DNA from 4 places in the Kitasatospora sp. NPDC052896 genome. Region 1 is predicted to be linked to each of the others. Evidence: riboswitches for the same ligand, from Rfam matches in the RefSeq annotation. Region 1 holds a riboswitch; each other region holds the start of a gene.
What was found. A riboswitch is a leader RNA that binds a small molecule or an ion and turns the genes downstream of it on or off. The one in region 1 is predicted to bind cobalamin.
Positions count from the first base shown of each region.

Region 1 (3,173 bases):
TGGACAGCCGGGGGAAGCGCAGCACGGCGACCCGCAGCACGTCGGCGCCGTACGGGCCCGCGACGTCCGCGCGCTCGACGGCGGTGGACAGGTCGAGCGAGTCCTCGGCGTCCAGCCAGAGACCCGCCAGCATCGGCAGGGTGCCCAGCACCGGACGGCCGGTCAGCTCGTGCAGCATGTCCAGGCCGGGCCCGAGCAGCCGGGCGTCGCCGCGGAACTTGTTCACCAGCCAGCCGGCCACCAGCCGCTGGTCCTCGGCGCAGAGCAGCGCCAGCGTCCCGTACATCGCGGCGAAGACCCCGCCGCGGTCGATGTCGCCGACCACCACGACCGGCAGGTCGGCGGCCCGGGCCAGGCCCATGTTGGCGATGTCGCGGTCGCGCAGGTTGATCTCGGCGGGGGAGCCGGCGCCCTCGCAGATCACCACGTCGAAGCGGCGGCGCAGGTCGGCCAGGCAGTCCAGGGCCTTTTCCAGCAGGAAGGGTTTGCGTTCTCGGTAGTCGAGCGCGCCGACCTCCGCGATCGGGTGGCCGAGCAGGACCACCTGGCTGCGGCCGTCGGCGCCCGGCTTCAGCAGCACCGGGTTCATCGCCGCCTCGGGCTCCACCCGGGCCGCGGCGGCCTGCATCACCTGGGCCCGGCCGATCTCCGCGCCGTCGGCGGTGACCATCGAGTTGAGCGACATGTTCTGCGCCTTGAACGGCGCGACCCTCACCCCCTGCCGGGCCAGCCAGCGGCAGATCCCGGCGGTGACCACGCTCTTGCCCGCGTCCGACGTCGTCCCGGCGACCAGCAGTGCGTTGCTCATCGGCTGCCACCTCCCGTCCTGGCGGCGCGTGCCGCCCTCGCCCGTACCCGGTGCCCCGCGCAGCGGCCGGCCACCGTCACGGCCAGCGCCAACAGGCCCACCCGGCGCGACAGCCGGCAGGCGCGCTCGATGTCGTCCACGGCCACCGGGCGCAACTCCGCCCCCAGCACCGGCCGGTTCTCCACCCTCTCCCCGTACCGCAGCGAGCCGCCGAGCCGGACCCCGAGCGCGCCCGCGAAGGCCGACTCGGCCTGGCCGGCGTTCGGGCTCGGGTGCGCCGAGCCGTCCCGCCGCCAGACCCGCCAGGCGGTCCGCGGGTGCGGCGCGGCGGCCACCGTGAGCAGCGCGGTCAGCCGGGCGCCCGGCCAGCCGGCCAGGTCGTCCAGCCGTGCCGAGGCCCAGCCGAAGCGCCGGTGCCGGGGGGACCGGTGACCCACCATCGCGTCCAGGGTGTTGACCGCGCGGAACGCCAGCAGGCCCGGGCCGCCCGCCAGGGCACCCCAGACCAGCGCGTTGACCACGGCGTCCGCGGTGTTCTCGGCCACCGACTCGACCACCGCGCGGGCCAGCTGCGGCTCGTCCAGGGCGCTCGGGTCGCGCCCGCACAGGTGGGGCAGGCGCTCCCGGGCCGCCGTCAGGTCGCCCGCGCGCAGGGCGGCGCCGATCGTACGGGCCTCGCGGGTGAGCGAGGTGCCGCCGAGCACGGTCCAGGTGGCGGCCGCCGTGGCGGCGCTCGCCGCGATGCCCCGCCGTCCCACCAGCCGTTCCACCGTCACCGCGGCGGCCGTGACACCGCCCACGCAGAGCGCGGTGTACAGCGCCCCCGCGCCGCGGTGGTCGCGCCAGAGGGCGCGCTCCAGCCGGCCGGCGGCCCGGCCGAAGGCGGCCACCGGGTGACCCCGGCGCGGGTCGGCGAACCGCAGGTCGGCCGCGTAACCGGCGACCGCGCCGAGCGCGTAGCCGCCGGCCGCGGTGGCGTACGGGCGTCGGGCGCGGGGAGGTTGACGGAGCGGCACCCCCACGGCGCTCGGTGCCGGCCGGGGAGCAGGCTGCATGCTGTGCGTGTCCTCACTCAGGGTCCGCGCCCTGGCTCGACGTCGCGGGGGCGAGAGTCTCCTGGCTCCCGGGTACGGACGCGCGCCCGGGCCTTCCAACGCCCCTGTGGCGGGACACCGTGACCATCGTTCGAACGCACTCCCCGGTGACAGTGGCGGGACCGCGCCGGATTCGCACCGGCTTCCTCTGCTTGCCTCCGTTTGGCCCAAGGATCCCATCACGGGCCCGTTCCGGGCGTCAACCGGGCCCCCGGAGTGGTTGATCACACCGGACGGAACCGTCGCCACCTCCGAGCAACGGACACTGACGCGGCCTCGGCGCTGGTGATACGTCCAAGGCGCCGCCGGGGGCCGCTCCCCGGCTTCGTGCGTTCGGCGACTGGGGGCGGGCTCGGCCGCGCCCCTACCGTCGTCCCATGCGACGCAGCAGTTCCCCGGCCCCCGCCCCGGTCCCGTTCTCCCGGCAGGCCGCCCGGGCGCACCGCGCCGGGCTCGGGCTGACCCCCGAACAGGTGGCGGAGGCGATGGCCGCGCACGGCGTCCGGCTGCTGCCGGCTCACGTCCTCGGCTGGGAGAGCGGCGAGATCCGGCCCGGCGAGACCGAGCTCATCGCACTCGCCCGGGCGCTCTGGTGCCCGGTGGCACAGCTGATGGGGGTCCGTCCGACCTCGCTGCGCGACTTCCGGCTCGCCCGCGAACTGAGCCGGGACCAGGCCGCCGCCCGGATCGGCGTCGGCGCGCGGACGTACGCCGACGCCGAACTCACCGGACGCTGGACCGGCGACGCCGACGAGACCCGCGCCCTCGCCGAGACCCTCGGTCTGACGCTGCGTGACCTGGTCCGGATCACCGGTGCCGAGGAGGAGCTGGAACAGTGCCTGCGCCAGTGCGTCGCCGGCCGCTGGCAGCCCCAGCTGAAGCCGGTCGCCCGCCTGGTCCCGGCCCCGCGCGAGGCCCTCGCCGGCGTCCTGGCCGCCCTCCAGGCCGAACACCGGGTCCCCTCCCACTGGGGCGGCACCGCCCCGGAGGAGCCCCGGCCCCCCGCCGCCCCCGTCGACCACCGCTTCTGGGCCCTCCTCGCCACCGCCGCCCCCGACCTCCCGGTGTAGCGGAGGCTGCCCGTACGGCGGCGTTGCGGTGGCCGGCGCACGGCTCACGGGATGAACTGGGGAGCGTCACCCACTCACCACCCGGGGAGCGCCATGCGTAGGGGAACCGTCGTCGCCGCTGGCACCGCTGTCGTCGTCGCGGCGGGGGTCGCCGTGCTGCTGCTCGGGCGGCGGGTGTCCGACCTCGCGCTGAAGCCGGGG
Region 1 is NZ_JBITZU010000005.1:238,492-241,664, forward strand. It holds gene ACIGXM_RS13760 (cobyric acid synthase) at 1-808, opposite strand, end outside; gene ACIGXM_RS13765 (cobalamin biosynthesis protein) at 805-1,863, opposite strand; cobalamin riboswitch at 1,918-2,052, opposite strand; gene ACIGXM_RS13770 (transcriptional regulator) at 2,280-2,972, shown strand; gene ACIGXM_RS13775 (alpha/beta hydrolase) at 3,066-3,173, shown strand, end outside.

Region 2 (3,173 bases), on a different contig from region 1:
GGTCTTGCCGGGCAGCCACTCCAGGTTGCCGTGCTTGCCCAGGTGGACGATGGCGTCCGCGCCGAAGCCGCCGTCCTCGCTGGCCGCCCCGATCCAGCGGTAGGCGGCCAGGTAGTGGTGCGAGGGCGGCAGGTCGGGGTCGTGGTAGATGGCCACCGGGTTGGCGCCGAAGCCGCGCGGCGGCTGGACCAGCACCAGCAGGTTGCCGGCCCGCAGCGCGGCGAGCACGAGGTCACCGTCGGGGTTCCGGCTGCGGTCCAGGTAGAGCTCGCCGGGCGGCGGACCCCAGTGCTCCTCGACGTCGGCGCGCAGGCCCGCGGGCAGCTCGGCGTACCAGCGGCGGTAGTCGGCGGCCGGGATCCGCACCGGGTTGCGGGCCAGCTGGTCCTCGGTGAGCCAGTCCTGGTCGTAGCCACCGGCGTCGATCAGGGCGCGGATCAGCGCGTCACCCTCGTGCTCGCCCTCCGCGGGGACCAGGCCGGGCAGTGCGTCCGGGCCGTCCTCAGGGCCGATGTCCCAACCCTCGGCGCGCAGTCGGCGCAGCAGCCGGGCCGCGCTCGCGGGGGTGTCCAGGCCGACCGCGTTGCCGACCCGGGCGTGCTTGGTCGGGTAGGCGGACAGCACCAGCGCCAACCGCCGCTCGGCGGGCGGGATGTGGCGCAGCCGGGCGTGCCGGACGGCGATCCCGGCGACCCGGGCGGCGCGCTCGGGGTCGGCGACGTAGACGGTCAGGCCGTCCTCGTCCAGCTCCTTGAAGGAGAACGGCACGGTGATCAGCCGACCGTCGAACTCCGGCACCGCCACCTGGGTCGCGGTGTCCAGCGGCGACAGCCCGTCGTCGCTGCCCTCCCAGGTGGCGCGCGGCCAGGTCAGGCAGAGCGCCTGCAGGATGGGCCGGTCCAGCGCGGCGAGCGCGCCGGCGTCCCAGGCCTCCTCGTCGCCGCCGGCCGAGGCGTCCGCCGGGCGGGTGCCGCCGGCGGCCAGCACGGTGGTCACGATGGCGTCGGCGCGGCCGAGTTCGGCCAGCAGCTCGGCCGGGGCGCCGCGCAGCGAGGAGCAGTAGTACGGCAGCGCCTGGCCGCCGGCGTCCTCGATCGCCGCGCAGAGGGTGTCCACGAAGGCGGTGTTGCCGCTCATGTGGTGGGCTCGGTAGTAGAGCACCGCGACCCGCGGGCCCTCGGCGCGGCGCGCGGTGCGCTCCAGCGGGCCCCAGTCGGGCGCGGAGGCGGGGGCGGCGAAGCCGTGGCCGGTGAGCAGCACGGTGTCGGAGAGGAAGGCGGCCAGCTCGGCCAGGTTGGCCGGGCCGCCGTGCGCCAGGTAGGCGTGCGCCTCGGCGGCCAGGCCGGCCGGGACGGTGGAGAGCTCCATCAGCTGGGCGTCCGGCGCCTGTTCACCGCTCAGCACGATCACCGGGCGGGGGCCGGCGAGGAGCGCGTCCAGCCCCTCCTGCCAGGCGCGACGGCCGCCGAGCAGGCGGACCACCACCAGGTCGGTGCCCTCCAGCAGGGCGGGCAGGTCCTCGGGGGTGAGCCGGGCGGGGTTGCCGAGGCGGTAGCCGACCGGGCCGGTGCTGGCGCGGGCGGAGAGCAGGTCGGTGTCGGAGGTGGAGAGCAGCAGGATCACGCGGCGGCCCTCCCACGGCGGGTGGCGGGGAGGGGCAGGGCGCCGGGAACGGGCAGGCCCTCGGGAACGGGCAGGGCAGGGCAGCGCATACGGCTAGCCTTCCTCGGGGTCCGCGCCCCGTAAGAATCACGGACGGCAGGAGTTCCTGGCTCCCGCGGCCGGTGAGCCGCGGTCACAGTGGCGGGACCGCACCGGTTTCACACCGGTTTCCTCCCCTTTGCGCCGTCGCTGGCGAGGGCGAACCAGCCGGCCCGCCCGGCGACATAGTAGAGCCTCGGTGCCGGCGGGTGGCCGGCAACGGGACGAAGCACACAGCGCGCCGAGGGACGCCGGAGACATGGATCACGCTGGTAGCGGGGCATACGTCCGGTCGGATCATCGGTATGCTCGCCGCCATGTCAGCCACTCCCACGCCGCCCGAGGCTGCCCCCGTGCGGGCCGGCCGGGGGCGCGACGACGCCTGCCCGGGGGCGCTGCGGCTGCACGCGGCGGACGACGGCGGGCTCGCCAGGGTGCGGGTCCCCGCCGGGCTGCTGGCGGTCGATCAGGCCCTCGCGCTGGCGGAGGCCGCTCAGGCGCTGGGGGACGGCGAGCTGGAGACCACCTCGCGCGGCAACGTGCAGCTGCGCGGCCTGGCGGCGGACGCCGGCGCGGAACTCGCCGCGCGGCTGCGGGCGGTCGGGCTGCTGCCCTCGGAGTCGCACGAGCGGGTGCGCAACATCGTGGCCTCGCCGCTGGCCGGGCTGGACGGCGTGGGTTTCGCGGAACTGCGGCCGTGGGTATGCGAACTGGACGAGCTGCTGCGCGGCAGCGAGACCGCCCGGGAGCTGTCCGGACGGTTCCTCTTCGCGCTGGACGACGGGCGCGGCGACGTCGCGGCGCTGGACGCCGATGTGACCTTGATCGCACGGCCGGCGGGTGCCGGCGCCTGGCTGCGGCTCGGGCGGTCCGCGCGCGTCGCGGAGCTCGCCGGGCTCGCGGACGGGCCACGACTGGCGCTGCGGGCGGCGGAGGAGTTCGTCCGGCTGCGCAGCGGCGCCTGGCGGGTGCGCGAGGCCGACCCGGACGGCTCGTTGCTGGCGGAGCGGCTGGGTGCCGAGGGCCTGCCGTGGCGTTCGCTGCCCGCGCTGCCCGGGACCCGGCCGGTGGTCGGCGCGGTGGCCGGGGGCGGCGCCCTCTCGGTGGGGCTGCGGTTCGGACGGGCGAGCGTCGAGCAGTGGCGGGCGCTGGCCGGTGCCGCCCGCGGCGAGCTGCGGATCACCCCCTGGCGCGGCGTGGTGCTGCCCGGGGCCGACCCGGCGGCGCTGCCCGGGCTCGCCGCGGCGGGCCTGCGCACCGACCCGCGCTCGCCGTGGGAGCAGGCCAGTGCCTGCACCGGCGCGCCCGGCTGCGCCAAGTCGCTGGCCGACGTGCGCGCGGACGCCGCGACGGCGCTGGCGGCGGACGCGCCGGGCGAGGCGCGGCTGCTCCCGGTGCACTGGTCCGGCTGCGAGCGGCGCTGCGGCCACCCCGCCGGCCGCTGGGTCGACGTGCTGGCCACCGGCTCCGGC
Region 2 is NZ_JBITZU010000003.1:485,000-488,172, reverse strand. It holds gene cobN (cobaltochelatase subunit CobN) at 1-1,623, opposite strand, end outside; cobalamin riboswitch at 1,740-1,865, opposite strand; gene cobG (precorrin-3B synthase) at 2,007-3,173, shown strand, end outside.
Region 2: linked by a shared signal. The riboswitch ahead of cobN (cobaltochelatase subunit CobN) and the one ahead of ACIGXM_RS13765 (cobalamin biosynthesis protein) in region 1 are both predicted to bind cobalamin.

Region 3 (3,173 bases), on a different contig from region 1:
CGATGATGAGGATGTGCTGCATGACCTGGATTCTGCCTGGTCCCACCCGCCGGAGCTCGGCCGGCCCGTGGTCCGTGGCCGGGCGGGCCGGCGAGCCGGTGTGCCGGTGTGCCGGTGGAACCCCGTGCCGGGCCCGTACGGACGTGCTGTTACGCCGGTTCCTCGGCCTCCACGGCCGAGGCGGCGGCCGGGGTGGTCCAGCGGGCCTCGACCTTGCCGAAGCGCCAGTAGAGCAGGGCGACGACCCAGGTCAGGGCGAAGAGTCCGGCGATGGCGAAGCCGGCCTTGTTGATGTCGAAGTTCGCCATGAAGTCCCAGAACGGGCCGCTGAGGTGGAGCTCGGAGGTGAGGACGCCGAGCAGCTCGATGGTGCCGATCAGGAAGGCGGCGGCGATGGACAGGCCGGTGATGACGAGGTTGTAGTACACCTTGCGGACCGGGTTGGCGAAGGCCCAGCCGTAGGCGAAGTTCATGAAGCAGCCGTCCAGGGTGTCGAAGAGCGTCATGCCGCCGGCGAAGAGCAGGGGCAGCGCGAGGACGGCGTAGAAGGGCAGGCCGGCGGTGGCGGCGTAGGCGGTGGCGGCGAGCAGCACGACCTCGGTGGCGGTGTCGAAGCCGATGCCGAAGATCAGGCCGACGAAGAACATCTGCCAGGTGTGGTTGATCGAGCGCATGAAGCGGCCGAAGAAGCGCCACATCAACCCGCGGGCCTGGAGCTGCCGTTCGAGCTCCTCCTCGTCGAAGGTGCCCTGGCGCATCGAGCGGAAGACCTTGGCGATGCCGGCCAGCACGATGAGGTTGAGCAGCGCGATGAGGTAGAGGAAGCTGGCGGAGGTGACCGTGCCGATCACGCCGCCGACGGTCTCGTAGGTCGAGTTGGGGTCGACCATCGCGCCGAAGACGGCCTTGGCCGCGATGGTGATGCCGATGCCGACCACACAGATGATGGTGGAGTGGCCGATGGCGAAGAAGAAGCCGGTGCCGAGCGGACGCTTCTTGTCGGCCATCAGTTTGCGGGTGACGTTGTCGATGGCGGAGATGTGGTCGGCGTCGAAGGCGTGGCGCGCGCCCAGGGTCCAGGCGGTGAAGGCGACGCCGATGCCGACGCCGAGGCCGTCGTAGTGGAAGTGGTGGGGCAGCACGGTGAGGACGAAGATTCCCCAGCCGAAGCCGTTGAGGGCGAGGATGACCAGGGCCATCATGCCCAGGCGTCCCCACTCGGAGGGGTGGAGCGCGTCGCGGATCGATCTGAACCGGGTTGCCGGGGTGTTCATGGGCATCCTCCTCGGGATGCTCGCCGGGCAGGGCGGCACCCGAGTCGGCCCACGGGGGCCGGGCGGTCCGTCCTTCCGTCGAGGCGGGAATCCGTGGCGCGACGGCAGGCGACCGGGCTCGTCCCCGTGAGGGGCATCACCGTTGCGGGACAGTGCCGGGTTCACACCGGACTTCGCTGCTGGCGCGCTGTCACAGCAGGCGGCTGCAACCTGGCCAGCCTAGTGAGGCGGTTCGTTCATCTTCAAGCTCGCGCAGGTCAAGAGCCGGACAAACTCTACGAGCGGGGCCGGCACCGGATGGGACCCCGCCGGTGCCGGAGGAGACACCGATCGTCACGGGCACCGCGGTGGCGAGGTGTCAGCACTGCTTCCGGGCGGGTGACTTCGGCGGCCTGATGGGGGCCAGGCACGAGGGCCGGCGCGCACACTCCGGCCCTCCGCCGACGCACTGTCCGACGTCACTCGCCGCCCCCACGCGACGAGCCGCGAGCCGCGATGTCGGGACCGCGGGCCGGGATCCGTAGCGCCTGGAGCCCTGGGGGGAGCGCTTGTGGCGTGGCCGGGTCCGCCTCGGCGGCGGGCTGTCGGAGCCACTCGCACAGGGCGGCGGTGTCGTCCGCGGAGGTCAGCCCGCCGAGCCACAGGGGCCGGCTCCGCCGGCCGTCGGGTTGCCGCGCGTGGCTGCGGACCACGACGACGTTGGCCTGCTCGCACGGTCCCAGGCAGTCCGTGGTGCGCAGTCTGACGTGGGCGAGGCTGTCGGCTGTCGCGGAGAGTGCGGCCAACTGGGCTTCGTGGTCGACGTCGGGGCGCTTGGCGGCGTTTCCACAGCAGCACCCCCGGCACAGCACGATGTCCACGGTCGGCGGGGTGCGGGGGTCCGGGGCGCCGGTGCTCATGCGCCGTCGGTGGGCAGGCCGAAGGCGTCCGGGTGGAGCCAGCGGGCGATGGCGGTGACGGCCTCCGCGTTGCGGGGCCCGGGGGTGACCTGGTCGTAGCTCAGGGTCAGGAAGCAGTGGTTCCTGACCGCGGTCAGGTTCCGGGTGATCGGGCTGCTCTCCAGGAACTGCTGCTTCTGCTCGGCGGTGGGGGTGCCGTAGTCGTTGATGACGATGCACTGCGGGTCGGCGGCCGCGACCTGTTCCCAGGAGACCGAGGTCCAGCTCTGCTCGAGGCCGGCGAAGACGTTGGTGCCGCCGCCCAGTCGGATCAGGGCGTCGGGCATGGCGAGCCCGCCCGCGGTGAACGGTGCGGACTGGCCGCTGTCGTAGTCGAAGACCCGGACCGGGGCCAGTCCGGTCGTCTTGGCCTGCGCCGCGGTCACCTCGGCCTTCATGGAGTCGACCAGCTGCCGGGCTCTGGTCTGCGTGCCGAAGATCTGGCCGAGGTTGGTGAGGTCGCGGTAGGTGTCGTCGATGCTCACGGAGCCGGTTCCGCTCTGGACGTGGGCGCAGGACTCGGTGAGGGCGAGGGTCTTGATGCCGAATTTGGCCAGGCCGTCGGGGGTGAGGTCGGTCCCGGTGTGCAGGCCGTAGTTCCAGCCGGCGAACAGGAAGTCCGGGTGGAGGCCGACCAGCGGTTCGAGGGTGAAGTAGGACGGGGAGATGCTGGGGACCGTGCGGAAGGCCGTCTGGTACTGCTGCGGAACGGGCTTGCCGTCCGGGCCGTCGCCGTTGACGCCGAAGTCGCCGACCATGTGCGACTCCAGGCCCAGGGCGAGCATGTCCTCGGTGGTGTTGATGTCGTTGGACACGGCACGGGTGGGTGCCTTGGTGAAGGTGATCCGGGTGCCGCAGTTGGTCACCGTGACGGGGTAGCCACCGTCACCCGGGGCGGCGGGAGTTGTGGACCGGGCGGCGTCCCCCGTGGTGGCGGGGCCGCCGCAGCCGGTGAGGACAC
Region 3 is NZ_JBITZU010000033.1:24,438-27,610, reverse strand. It holds gene cobF (precorrin-6A synthase (deacetylating)) at 1-22, opposite strand, end outside; gene ACIGXM_RS34440 (HoxN/HupN/NixA family nickel/cobalt transporter) at 150-1,274, opposite strand; cobalamin riboswitch at 1,360-1,497, opposite strand; gene ACIGXM_RS34435 ((2Fe-2S) ferredoxin domain-containing protein) at 1,733-2,173, opposite strand; gene ACIGXM_RS34430 (ABC transporter substrate-binding protein) at 2,170-3,173, opposite strand, start outside.
Region 3: linked by a shared signal. The riboswitch ahead of ACIGXM_RS34440 (HoxN/HupN/NixA family nickel/cobalt transporter) and the one ahead of ACIGXM_RS13765 (cobalamin biosynthesis protein) in region 1 are both predicted to bind cobalamin.

Region 4 (3,173 bases), on a different contig from region 1:
GCCGAGCAGGCCGACCAGGTGCCCGTCGGGAACGGTGAGGTCCACGTCGGTGACGACGCGCCGGCCCGCGACGTCCACACACAGTCCGACCAGTTCCAGGCTCACTGGTCGGCTCCGTACAGGTAGGGGCGGCGCCGGATCAGCACGATCAGCACCGGTGCGCCGATGAAGGCGGTGATGACGCCGATGGGCATCTCCTGGGGAGCGACGACGGTGCGGGCCAGCAGGTCGCCCAGGACCGTGAACGAGGCTCCGAACAGCACTCCCACGGGGAGCGAGCGCCGATGGTCGGATCCCACCAGGAGCCGGACGATGTGCGGGACCACCAGCCCCACGAACCCGATCACCCCGCTGACCGCCACCGACACCCCCGCCATCAACGAGGTGACCAGGAACAGGTTCCGCCGCAGCCGCCGTACGTCGACGCCGAGTGAGGAAGCCGCCTCGGCGCCCATGGCGAGGGCGTTGAGGGAGCGGGACCGGGCCAGTAGGAAGATCATCGCGGTGGCCAGGGCAAGGGTCGGGACGGAGAGCTGTGACCAGGTGGCCAGGCCGAAGGAGCCCATCAGCCAGAACAGTACGGACTGGGTGGCCTGCGGGTTCCCGCGGAAGATCAGGAAGCTGGTCACCGACTCGAACAGGGCCGAGAGCACCACGCCGCAGAGGATCAGCTGGGTGGGGGCCAACTGCCGCCCCTGCCGCGCCAGGAGCAGCACCGCCAGCATGGCCGCCAATGAGCCGAGCACGCTTCCGAACGAGATCGCCCACGCGCCGAGCGAGGCGAACGCACCGAACAGCAGCACCGTGGTCGCCCCGACGCTGGCCCCCGAGGAGACACCGAGCAGGAAGGGGTCGGCCAGGGCGTTGCGCACCTGGACCTGCACCACCGTGCCCGCGGTCGTCAGCGCCGCGCCGACCACCGCGGCCAGCAGTACCCGGGGCAGCCGGATCTGCCAGACGATGGTGTCGGCGACGGAGGCGGCCGGCCGCCCCGACAGATGGTCAACGACCACCTGCCACACCGCTTCCGGGCTCAACGACACCGATCCGACGCCCACCGCCAGGGTCACCACCGTGACCAGCAGGACCGTGCACGCGGCCAGCACACGAGGGAGCGGGAGACGGCGACCCCGGCCGGTCGAGGCAGCCGGCAGCGCGGGTGGGTGGCCCGTCGCGGCGTCAGGCGCGTCATCCGCCGGCGCGACGCCCAGCGGAACCCGGGCCGGCGGTATGTGATCGTCCGGGTGCACCGAACATCCTCCTTCTACGTGTGCGGGAGGATGCGGGGGGACGGCAGGACTGCGGGACTCCCCGAACCGCCCTTCCTCCGAGGGCCGTTCCGTCGACGTAGCGGCAGGCGACCGGGCTTGCCCCCGAGGGGGACCACCGTTGCGGGACAGCGCCGGAATCACACCGGCTTCGCTGCGACTACACCGTCACGACCCGAGGCCGTGACGGTGTCAGTGTAGGTACAGCGAACCGTCACCATCAATCCTGCACAGCCGGCCAGGCGTCGATTCCTGCGTGACCGTCGTCACCGTCGCACCGGTCCCGGCGCGGTGCTGTCGTGAGGGCGACGAGGGCCCGTGGTCCTGAGCCGGGCTTCACACCTGCCGAGCGGGCTCGTCCGCGCCGAGCGTGCTCAGGGGGTCCGCCCCCCCGGGGGCGGAATGTGGTCGTCCGTCATTTCATCTGTCGAGGTGTGGCTCGGTGCGGTTCGCCGTGATGCGGCCGACGCCGGGCTAACCCTCCGTTCGGTGTGGGATGCGTCACTCGGCTTTCGTTGCCGTGTACGTGTCGAACCTCTTGTCGAAGCGCGTCGGTGACCCTACCTTCCCGATCAGGTAGCTACCGATCGGCCATGACTTCGCGCATCAACTCCGGTCAGCCAGACCGGAATTGTCGCTCGATCATGCCCCCACACCCCCACAACGATAGGCCCAGAGGAGACGCTGATGTCCCCGTCCCGCCGCTCCATATCCGCCGTCGCGATCGCGGCCGCGCTCGGCTTCGCCCCCATGGCCGCGCTCTCCGCCACGCCGGCGGCGGCCGCCGCGCCGCTCGTGCAGGCCCCGATGCACCACCTCTCCGGCCAGGCCGGTGGCTCCACGCCGTTCTTCGTCAGCCACGGCGGCCCGTCGCACACCACGACCACCAGCGACAACTGGTCCGGCTACGCGGCCACCGGCTCGACCTACACCAACGTGTCGACGACCTTCGTGCAGCCCGCCGTCGACTGCTCCCAGGGTGACGGCTACTCCAGCTTCTGGGTGGGCCTGGACGGCTACAGCTCGCAGTCGGTCGAGCAGACCGGCACCGAGGCCGACTGCTCCGGCGGCCAGGCCGAGTACTCCGCCTGGTACGAGATGTACCCGGCGGACCCGGTCACCTACGACAACGTCGTCCAGCCCGGTGACGTGATCACCGAGACGGTCAGCTACGCGTCCAACTCGTACAAGCTGACCCTCAGTGACCGCACTGAGGGCTGGACCAAGACCACCACCAAGAAGGAGAGCGGCCTGGCGCGGTCCTCCGCCGAGGTGATCGCCGAGGCGCCCTGGGACGGCAGCGTCCTGCCGCTCGACGACTTCGGTACCGTCAACTTCAGCAACTCGACGGTCAACGGCTCCTCGCTGGCCTCCAGCAACCCGGTCGGCATCAACATGGTCTCCGACTCGGGCACGCCCGAGGCGACCATCTCCGGGGTGTCCGGTGGATCGTTCTCCGTCACCTGGAACAGCCTGTAACACCCGGCGGTGACACCCGGCCGTCACGGCCGCGCACGCGCGGCCGGGGTCACCAGCCGTACTCCGGCGAGCGGGGGGGGGGGCCCCCCCCCCCCCCCCGGCGGCGGGGCCCCCCCCCCCCCCCGCCCCCCCCCCCCCCCCCCCCCCCCCCCCCCCCCCCGCCCCCCCCCCCCCCCCCTCGCTCCGGTCCCCGCCTGTCCCGCCGCCCTTCGACGGCCCACGGCTCGTGCTGGCCGTGGAGAGCGAGCCGAAACCGGACGGCTCGACCGGCCCGTCACCCGATGGGGTGACCGTCGCGAGGACGGTCCTCGACGGACCCGTGCGGGCCGGCCTCCTCCGTGCGGCCGGGCACACCGGCATCGCCGCCGCCCCTCGCGGAATCTCCCATCGGCTCTTCACGTCGTCACCCGGTCTGCTCCGGCCGTC
Region 4 is NZ_JBITZU010000033.1:20,428-23,600, reverse strand. It holds gene ACIGXM_RS34425 (ABC transporter ATP-binding protein) at 1-105, opposite strand, end outside; gene ACIGXM_RS34420 (FecCD family ABC transporter permease) at 102-1,250, opposite strand; cobalamin riboswitch at 1,335-1,469, opposite strand; gene ACIGXM_RS34415 (G1 family glutamic endopeptidase) at 1,956-2,747, shown strand.
Region 4: linked by a shared signal. The riboswitch ahead of ACIGXM_RS34420 (FecCD family ABC transporter permease) and the one ahead of ACIGXM_RS13765 (cobalamin biosynthesis protein) in region 1 are both predicted to bind cobalamin.